Regions from separate parts of the Bradyrhizobium nivariense genome, predicted to be linked through region 1. Evidence: predicted binding sites of a transcription regulator. Region 1 holds the regulator's gene; each other region holds the start of a gene.
The links. The regulator PhoB, encoded in region 1, activates phosphate uptake and scavenging genes when phosphate is short. The targets are predictions, from matches to a motif close to TGTCATNNANCTGTCAT.
Positions count from the first base shown of each region.

Region 2: the regulator PhoB is predicted to act here: its motif matches at 1,163-1,179, upstream of QCM77_RS14220 (alkaline phosphatase D family protein).
Region 3: the regulator PhoB is predicted to act here: its motif matches at 1,252-1,268, upstream of QCM77_RS38090 (Orn/Lys/Arg family decarboxylase).

Region 1 is NZ_JARWCR020000084.1:18,081-21,356, reverse strand. Features, by position in the region: gene QCM77_RS39850 (aspartate aminotransferase family protein) at 1-78, opposite strand, end outside; gene QCM77_RS39845 (GcrA family cell cycle regulator) at 534-1,046, shown strand; gene phoB (phosphate regulon transcriptional regulator PhoB) at 1,207-1,914, opposite strand; gene phoU (phosphate signaling complex protein PhoU) at 1,937-2,653, opposite strand; gene pstB (phosphate ABC transporter ATP-binding protein PstB) at 2,665-3,276, opposite strand, start outside.
Region 2 is NZ_JARWCR020000014.1:100,483-103,758, reverse strand. Features, by position in the region: gene QCM77_RS14230 (NAD(P)H-dependent flavin oxidoreductase) at 1-515, shown strand, start outside; gene QCM77_RS14225 (hypothetical protein) at 623-1,048, shown strand; gene QCM77_RS14220 (alkaline phosphatase D family protein) at 1,268-2,833, shown strand; gene QCM77_RS14215 (aldo/keto reductase) at 2,979-3,276, shown strand, end outside.
Region 3 is NZ_JARWCR020000075.1:38,927-42,202, forward strand. Features, by position in the region: gene QCM77_RS38090 (Orn/Lys/Arg family decarboxylase) at 1-1,207, opposite strand, end outside; gene QCM77_RS38095 (xanthine dehydrogenase family protein molybdopterin-binding subunit) at 1,310-3,276, opposite strand, start outside.

The DNA of each region.
Region 1 (3,276 bases):
GCAGCCTTCGCCACGCTCGAAACCGAGGTCGGACCTGGCAAAAACGGGGAGCAAATGCGGCGCTGCGCTGTTGGTCATGGCGGTCACTTGAATGTTGCGGACGGTGTGAGCGTGCATTGGGCGACGCACCATTGACCGGCCCGGAAAACGAAACGTGCCGCCTCTTCAGGGCGGCACGCATGAGTATCTTAGGCCTGGTGAAACGGGTGTCAATGCCGCCCGGAAAGCCTCGCGAAACGCTGAATCCGTAGTCTTGCGGTGCCGATTTTGCGGGTTTTCACCACGGAACATGTGGAAGCGAGTCGGCGGACTCTTGCGCGGGAGTCACGCCATATTGTAGCGTTTGGATTGTCAGATACGACATCTCGTGCAGTGGTTCTGATCTCTAAGTCCTCATGTACCGGCGTAAACGTTCGGGCGTTCTAGTCGCGCCCGGCGAGCCTTAAGGGATTCTGGCGGCACGGGTTTTTAAAGGCTTAGGCATTCGCTGCGAGGCCCCAGGATGGCTGGCCCGCAGCGAGGGAAAGGGTGCAATGACGGTTTTGACCTGGTCCGATGATCGCGTCGAGCAGCTAAAAAAGCTCTGGGAGGCCGGACTTTCGGCCAGCCAGATCGCGGCTGAGCTCGGCAATGTGACCCGCAATGCCGTGATCGGCAAAGTGCACAGGCTCGGCCTGTCGGGCCGCGCCAAGAGCCCTTCATCGGCAGCGCCGCGGCCGCGCAAGGCGCGTCCCGCGCAGCACATGATGCGGGTGACCCGCCCGATCTCGCGCGGCAACACCGCGCTGGCACAGGCCTTCGAAGTCGAGGTGGAGGCCGAACCGGTCACCTACGACAACGTGGTGCCGATGAGCCAGCGGCTGTCGCTGCTGGAATTGAACGAGGCGACCTGCCACTGGCCGGTCGGCGATCCCTCGAGCCCGGATTTCTTCTTCTGCGGCGGCAAGGCGCTCTCCGGCCTGCCCTACTGCGCCCAGCACTCGCGGGTCGCGTATCAGCCGGCATCGGATCGGCGGCGTGCACCGGTGAAGCCGGGGCCGCGGTAAGTAGTTTCGATTTCAGGATCGAGCCGTGACGCGATGACGGCTCAAAAATACTCAATGTCGTCCCGGCCTAGTGCGCAAGTGCGCACTAGGCCGGGACGACATCGGAGATTGTGGCGGCAGCCGGCTAGATCACGTCTGCCAACATCACACCGCAAATCCCCTACGCCTGCTCCGCCTTCGCAAAGCGATCGTCCAGCGCGTAGCCGGCACCGCGGACGGTGCGGATCGGGTCCTGCTCGCGGCCGAGATTGAGCAGCTTGCGCAGGCGGCCGATGTGAACATCGACGGTGCGCTCATCGATATAGATGTCGCGGCCCCAGACGCTGTCGAGCAATTGCTCGCGCGAGAACACCCGCCCCGGATGCTCCAGGAAGAACTCAAGCAGGCGATATTCGGTCGGGCCGAGATCGATCGGCCGGCCCGAGCGTGCCACGCGGCGCTTGTCGCGGTCGAGCTCGATGTCGCCAAAGGCGAGCACGGTGGCGAGCCGCTCGGGGCTTGCGCGCCGCAGCAGGCCTTTTACGCGCGCCAGCAATTCCGGGACCGAGAACGGCTTGACGATGTAATCGTCGGCGCCGGTCGCAAGACCCCGCACCCGCTCGCTCTCCTCGCCGCGCGCGGTGAGCATGATGATCGGGAGCTGCTTGGTCTCGGGACGGGTGCGCAGCCGCCGGCACAATTCGATGCCGGATAGCCCCGGCAGCATCCAGTCGAGCACGATCAGATCGGGGATGTGCTCCTTGAGGCGGGTGTCGGCGTCGTCGCCGCGCATCACCGTCTCGACGTCATAGCCGTCGCCTTCGAGGTTGTAGCGGAGAAGCTCGGTCAGGGCTTCCTCGTCCTCAACCACCATAATGCGTGCGCCCATCGGGTCGTCGCTCCTTAAGTCTTCAAGTATTCGGTACCGTGGTGGCGAAGGTCGTCATGTCGCCCTTCGGCCGCTTGTCGGTCATCGCCTGGCCCTCGATCATGTAGAACACGGTCTCGGCGACGTTGGTGGCGTGGTCGCCGATCCGCTCGATGTTCTTGGCGCAGAACATCAGGTGGATGCAGAACGAGATGTTGCGCGGATCCTCCATCATGTAGGTGAGGAGCTCGCGGAACAGCGAGGTGCAGATGGCGTCGACTTCCTCGTCGCCCTTCCACACCGCCATCGCCGCCGGCAAATCATGCGCGGCATAGGCGTCCAGCACCGACTTGACCTGCTGCTGCACGAGGTCGGTCATGTGCTCGAGGCCGCGGAACAGCTTGAGCGGATGGAAGTCCGTCTCCAGCGCCGCGACGCGCTTGCCCATGTTCTTGGCGAGGTCGCCGATGCGCTCGAGATCGGTCGCGACGCGCATGGCGCCGACGATCTCGCGCAGATCGATCGCCATCGGCTGACGGCGGGCGATGGTGAGCACGGCGCGCTCCTCGATGCGCTTCTGCAGCGCGTCGAGCTCGGCATCGATGGTGACGACGCGCTGGCCGAGCGGGATGTCGCGACGGATCAGCGCGTCGACGGAATCGACGATCATGCGTTCGGCGATGCCGCCCATCTCGGCGACCAGGCGGGTGAGTTCCTGGAGGTCGGTATCGAAGGCCTTTGCGGTATGTTCAGAACCCATGTTCCGTCTCCTCAGCCGAACCGTCCGGTGATGTAATCCTGCGTGCGCCGGTCGGTCGGCGACGTGAAGATCTTGCTGGTGTCGTCGAACTCGATCAGCTCGCCGAGATACATGAAGGCGGTCTTGTCCGAGACGCGCGCCGCCTGCTGCATGTTGTGGGTGACGATCGCGATCGTGTAGTCCTCGGACAGCTCCTGGATCAGTTCCTCGACCTTGGCGGTCGAGATCGGGTCGAGCGCCGAGCAGGGCTCGTCGAACAGGATGACCTCGGGCCGTACCGCGACGGTGCGGGCGATGCAGAGGCGCTGCTGCTGGCCGCCGGAGAGCGACAGGCCGGAGGCGTTGAGCTTGTCCTTGACCTCGTTCCACAGCGCGCCGCCGCGCAGCGCCTTCTCGACCCGGCCGTCCATCTCGGACTTCGAGATCTTCTCGTAGAGGCGGATACCGAAGGCGATGTTCTCGTAGATCGTCATCGGGAACGGCGTCGGCTTCTGGAACACCATGCCGACGCGGGCGCGCAGCAGGTTGAGGTCCAGCTTGCCGTCGAGGATGTTGGTCTGGTCGAGCATGAGCTGACCGGTGGCGCGCTGGCCGGGATAGAGGTCGTACATCCGGTTGAAGAT
Region 2 (3,276 bases), on a different contig from region 1:
GCGCAGCGGAGGAACTGAAGATCCCGTTCGTCGCCTCCGGCGGCATGGCCGATGGGCGCAGCCTCGTTGCGGCGCTGTCGCTGGGTGCGGCCGGCATGAACATGGGCACGCGCTTCATCGCTACCAAGGAAGCGCCGGTGCATCAGAACGTGAAGAACGCTCTTGTCGCGGCGACCGAGCTCGACACCCGCCTGATCATGCGGAGCTTGCGCAACACCGAGCGCGTGCTGAAGAACGCCAATGTCGACCGCCTGCTCGAGATCGAACGCGAGAAGGGCGACAAGCTGAAGATCGACGACATTCACGACCAGGTCGCGGGCGTCTATCCCAGGATCATGCTGGAGGGGCAGATGGATGCGGGTGCCTGGAGCTGCGGCATGGTCGCAGGCCTCATCCACGACATCCCCACCTGCAAGGAACTCGTCGATCGCATCATGGCCGAGGCTGAAACCATCATCCGCAACCGTCTGATGGGGTTCCTCGAGGGGATGGGAACGGCGAAAAAGGTCGCCTGACACCGCCAAACTCCTTAACCACGGCGGCAGTTGACCGCTGGAATTGCGCGCGACGCCCCCTAAGTAGAGGTAAATTACCTCTTAACAATCAATTTCAGGAGGCGTCCATGGTCCTGAAGAGCGTTCCTTTTGCCGTTGCCGTCGCCCTCGTGCTCGCATGGGGCGGCATCGCGCGCGCTGACGACTACAAGCCAAACGAATATCTCGGCCTCGATCTTTCGAAGGCGGTGTTGTCGCCGAAGCGGCTCGGGCCGGAAACCCACTTCACGCCGGTCGCGCTGGAGGCGCGCGGCGGCAATGAGGCGCAGGCGCACGCCGAGCCGGTCGACGTGCCGAAGAAGGTCGCCGCCGAACGCGTGCGCGTGTCGGAGCCGAAGGTCAAGGTCGCGCACGCCAAGCCCGCGCAGCCACGCGGCGCAGCGCGCACCAAGCTCGCGCATCGCCACGGCAATCCGCTCGACGCGCAGGCGATGGACACTCGCATCCAGACCTGGCCTTGCCGCTCGGGTGGCATCTGCAACTGGAAGCGCTAAAGCGCGATGAGATGAGGATGAATCATCATCGCGCTTTAGGTTGTTGTTTGAGCGTGATCTTTTCGGAAAACCGCTTCGCACTTTTCCGGATCATGCTTTAGGTCAGTTCCGAGCCGTCATCCGCACGTCGTAAAACCGTAGGCCCGGGGTCAAGAAACCGTAAGCCGGGGGTCAAACGACGCAGGCACCTTCCGTCGCGATTCGACGAAGGTTTCCTGAATGGCATCGCTCCGCGCCTCGCGCGCCTGGACCCGGCGGCAATTCCTGGTCCGCTCCACCTCCAGCCTCGCCGTCGCCGCGCTCGCAAAGCCACACCTCAGCCGCGCCGCCGACCGTCCGCAGATCACAGGCGGCATCCAGTCCGGCGACGTCTCGGATGACTCCGCCGTGATCTGGGCGCGCGCCGACCGGCCGGCGCGCATGCAGGTGGACTACTCGACCGTCGAAAGCTTCAAGACCATTATTGCGTCGGCTTCGAGCGATGCATTGCGCGACGCTGATCTCACGTCAAAACTGCTGCTGAACGATCTGCCCCTCGGGCAGGACATCTTCTATCGCGTGCGCTTCGACGATATCGCGACCGGCATCGCCGGCGAAAGCCGCATCGGCCATTTCCGCACAGCGCCGGCTGCCGGCCGGTCGATCTCGTTCCTGTGGTCCGGCGATACCGCGGGGCAGGGCTGGGGCACCGACACATCGCGCGGGGGCTACCGCAGCTATCGCACCATGCTCGACAATCGCCCGGACTTCTTCATCCACTCCGGCGATCACGTCTATGCCGACTGCACGATTCCCTCGGAGCAGAAGCTGCCGAACGGCGAGATTTGGCGCAATGTCGTGACCGAGGAGAAATCCGAGGTCGCACACACGTTGGCGCAGTTCCGCGGCAATTACAAATACAACCATCTCGACCAGCACTTCCGCGCCTTCCACGCCGAGGTGCCGATGTTCGCGCAGTGGGACGACCACGAGGTCACCAACGACTGGTCGCCGACCGGCAGCTATGACGGGGCCGGCCATGAGGATGACGGCACCCCGCGCTTGGTCGCGCGCGCCCGCCGCGCCTTCTTCGACTTCATGCCGATCCGCGACGTCGGCGCGCGAAAGGCGCGGGTCTATCGCAAGATCGCCTATGGTCCGCTGCTCGACGTCTTTATGATCGACATGCGCAGTTTTCGCGACGATAGCTGGAACAAGGGCGACGATCACCGCGGCTGGATTTTGGGTGCCGAGCAGCTCGCCTGGCTGAAGCGCGAGCTCGCCGCCTCGCGCGCGACCTGGAAGGTGATCGCTGCCGATTTGCCGATCGGCCTCATCAGTCTCGATGCCGTCGCGCTCGGCAATGGGCCGCCCGACCGGCGCGAGCACGAGATCGCCGATCTTCTCGCGTCCATCAAGCGCGCCGGAATCCGCAACATCGTCTGGCTCACCGCCGACATGCACTACACCGCCGCGCATTACTACGATCCGAACAAGGCGCAATTCCAGGACTTCGAACCGTTCTGGGAGTTCGTGTCCGGTCCCTTGCATGCCGGCACCTGGGGTCCTGGCGAGCTCGACAACACCTTTGGTCCGGTCGCGATGTACCAGAACGGCTGCAGCGAGGCGCAAGGCGAGAATTTGGCGCCCTGTTTCGGATTGCAGTTCTTCGGCAAGGTCGACATCGACGGCCGCAGCGGTGTGATGACAGTGACCCTGAAGGATGTCGACAACCACGACCTCTGGTCCGTCGACATCGTGCCGCAGCCGCAGCCGCGCCCGGCCGTGGTGGCGCAGCATTCGTAGGTCGCTAACCCGATCTTGATTGGCCGCCGTCCACCTCCCGCGCTATGCTGTCCGTTCCCGCCACCTCTTTTCCATCACCGAAGAGTCTGCTCACGCAGCATCGCTGCTGGCCTCCGGCGGGCTGAACTATGTCAGGAGCCTTTTCATGGATCATCTGAAGACACAGGGCATCAGCATGCCCAAGCTCGGCCTCGGTACCTTCCGCATGCAGGGCGATCCTTGCCGCGCGGCGGTCGAGAGCGCGCTGTCGATCGGCTATCGCCATATCGATACCGCCGAGATGTACGGCAACGAAGAACCGATCGGCGCGGCGCTCACCGCGGCCCGGCTGCCGCGCGGCGAGCTGCACGTCACGACCAAAGTCTGGCACGAGAACCTCAGCCCCGACGCCATCCGGCGCGCCTTCGACGCCAGCCTGACGAAGCTCAGGCTCGACCATGTCG
Region 3 (3,276 bases), on a different contig from region 1:
GGGAGGCCTGCGAAAAGCTCGCGAGCTGCTTGTGGGTCGACTGCGTCGCGATGATGCCGGGTGCCTCGGGGGGAAGGTTCGCCAGTCCCATGGCGAAGCGGCCGGCATAGAGCGGGTGGAACTTCATGAAGCCGGCCCAGGCCTCGTCGAACAGGATGTACTCGCAGAGATGGCCGACGCGCTTCAAGATCATCTCGGCGCTGTGGATGGTGCCGTCATAGGTGCACTGCTCGACCACGGCGACGCGGAACGGCCGCTCCTTGCGCCAGGCATCCTTGTCCGCGACCAGGGGATGATTGCGGATCGCCTCGCGCAAGATTTTCTCGTCGAGCATGTCCCAGCGCATCGGGCCGATCAGGCCCCAGGCATTGCGAATGGTCGGCACGTAGACCGGGACACCGCCATTGATCATCAGCGCGCCATGATGAGCGGCCTTGTGGTTGTTGCGGTCGAACAGCACGAGATCGCCGTCGGTGACGAGGGCGCCGAGCGCGACCTTGTTCGAGGTCGAGGTGCCGTTGAGCACGAAATAGGTCTTTTCCGCACCAAAAATCTGCGCGGCTTCCTTCTGTGCCTTCAGCGCCGGTCCTTCATGGGTGAGGAGGTCGCCGAGGTCGAGCACGGAATTGTCGAGGTCGTCGCGGAACACGGACTCGCCGAGATGTTCGACGAAGACCCGCCCGATCGGACTGCGATTGTAGAACACGCCGCCATTGTGACCCGGGCAGGTCCAGAGCTGGTTGCCCTCCTCGGCATAGTCGACCAGCGCGCCGAAGAACGGCGTCTTCAGCGTCTCGGCATATTGCTTGAGCCGGCTGATCAGGTTCTTGGCGATGAAGGTCGGGGTTTCCTCGGACAGGAAGACATAACCGTCGATGAAATCGAGCACCTCGACCGGCAGATCCTCGAACCGCTTGCGCCGGATCAGGAGGATGATCGGGAAATCGAGGCCGCGCCGCCGCATCAAATTGATCAGCGCCGAGGTCTTGCCCTCCAGGCCCTTCTTGCCCCAGTCCACCACCATGCAGCCGATCGCGGCATCGGTCTGCACCGCCATCTCCGCGTCCTCCAGCTTGCGGGCGCGAACGACCTCGAAGCCGGAGCGCTGGATCTCCTCGATGATCTGGTTGAAGCGGACGCCTTCGAGATCGTCGGCGTCGAACACAGGTGCGGCGAACAGGAAGTTGAAGCGCTTGAAATAGTCCATTGTCTGTCCCGAATGTGCGAGACCGACAGGTCTCGACACATTTGATGACAGCTGGATGACAGAGGCTCCATCCCGATCGGGCCGGGTCGGATGACCGGCGGCTCAGTCCAGGAGCTTGTCCAATGTGATCGGGAAGCGGCGGATGCGTTTGCCGGTGGCGTGATAGACGGCGTTTGCGATCGCCGCCGGGACGCCGACGATCCCGATCTCGCCGAGTCCCTTGACGCCGAGCGCGTTGATGTGCGCGTCCGGCTCGTCGACGAAGATCACGTCGATGTCGTGAACATCGGCATTCACGGGAATGTGGTACTCGGCGATGTTCGCGTTCATGATCCGGCCGAAGCGGTGATCCATCACCGTCTCCTCGTGCAGGGCCATCCCGATCCCCCAGACCACGCCGCCCATGATCTGGCTGCGGCCGGTCTTGGTGTTCAGGATCCGCCCGGCCGCGATTGCACTGACCACCCGGGTCACGCGGACGACGCCGAGCTGCTCGTCCACCTTCACCTCGGCGAATACCGCGGAATGGGTATTGCGCGCGTGCTTCTTGTCCTCACCGAACTGGTTGAGCTTTTCCTTCTCGATGCGTTCGACGTTGCCATGGCGCATCGCGTCGGCGATCGAGACCGCGCGGCTGTTGTCACTGTTCCTGGCAATGCTGCCGTCGATCAGGACCGTATCGGCCGCCTCGGCATCGCCGAGTGGCGAGCCACGCATTTTCTTGGCCAGGCGCAACAGTTCCTTGCGGACCTCCTGAGCGGCTGCGAGCACCGCATGTGCGCTTGAGGCGGCCATCCAGGAGCCGCCTTCGACCGGCGCCTGCGGCAGGGTGGAATCGGCAAGCCGGACGCTGATGTTCTCGATCGGCAGACCGAGCGCATCGGCCGCAACTTGCGCCACGATGGTGTAGGTGCCGGTGCCGATGTCGGAGGCGGCGCAGGATACCTCGGCATGTCCATTCGACGTCAGCACGATGCGCACCGCGACCGGCATCTGCAATGCTTCCCACACGCCCGTTGCCATGCCCCAGCCGACCAGCTCCTTGCCATCGCGCATTGAGCGCGGCACAGGATTGCGTCTGCTCCAGCCGAAGGCGTCCGCGCCACGCGCGTAGCATTCGCGCAACTGCTTGCTGGTATAGGGCAGATTTTCGCTTTGATCGCGATCCGAGTAGCAATTCAGCCGCAGTTCGATCGGGTCGAGCTTAAGCGCGACGGCGAGCTCGTCCATCGCGCATTCGAGCGCGCAAACGCCGGAAGCGGCGCCCGGTGCGCGCATGTCGCAGGGGGTGGAGACGTCGAGGTGGACCAGCTTGTGAGAGAAGCGGCTGTTCGGGCTGCTGTAGAGCTGTTCGGCCCAGCCGGTATCGTTGCGTGCAAAATCCTCGTAGCGCGAGGTGACGGCAATGGCCTCGTGCGTGATCGCGTCGAGCGTGCCGTCGGATTTTGCGCCGAGCCCGACGCGCTCGATGGTCATCGGCCGGTAGCCGAGCCCGTACATCTGCTGCCGCGTCAGCACGACGCGAACGTTTCGCTTCAGCGCGAGCGCGCCAAGCGTTGCCAGCACGACCTGGTATTGCGGCCGCAAGCCGGAGCCGAAGGCGCCACCGACGTAAGGCGAGACCACGCGAATGTCATCCGGCTTCTTGTCGAACACGCCGCAGAGAAATTTGTGGACGTTCTGGACGCCTTGGGTCTTGTCGTAGATCGTGAGCTTGCCATTGCTCTCCCAGACCGCCGTGGTCGCATAGAGCTCCATCGGGTTGTGATGCTCGGTCGCCATCACGTAGTCCGCCTCGTGGCGCACATCGGCTCGGGCAAGAGCCGCTGCGGCGTCTCCGCGCGGCTCGTGTGGTTCGTCCATTTCGGCGGCCTTGCTGCGCTCGCCTTCGAGGTCGGTCGCAAAGCCGCGCTGCTCATACTCGACCCGCACGAGCGTGGCCGCGAATTTCGCGGTTTCCCAGTCCTCCGCCACGACCAACGCGATCGGCTGGCCGTTGAACTTGATCGTGTCATCATAAAGCGGACGGAAAGGCGAGCCTTTCTCGGGCGCCACCTCGTCCTTCCACG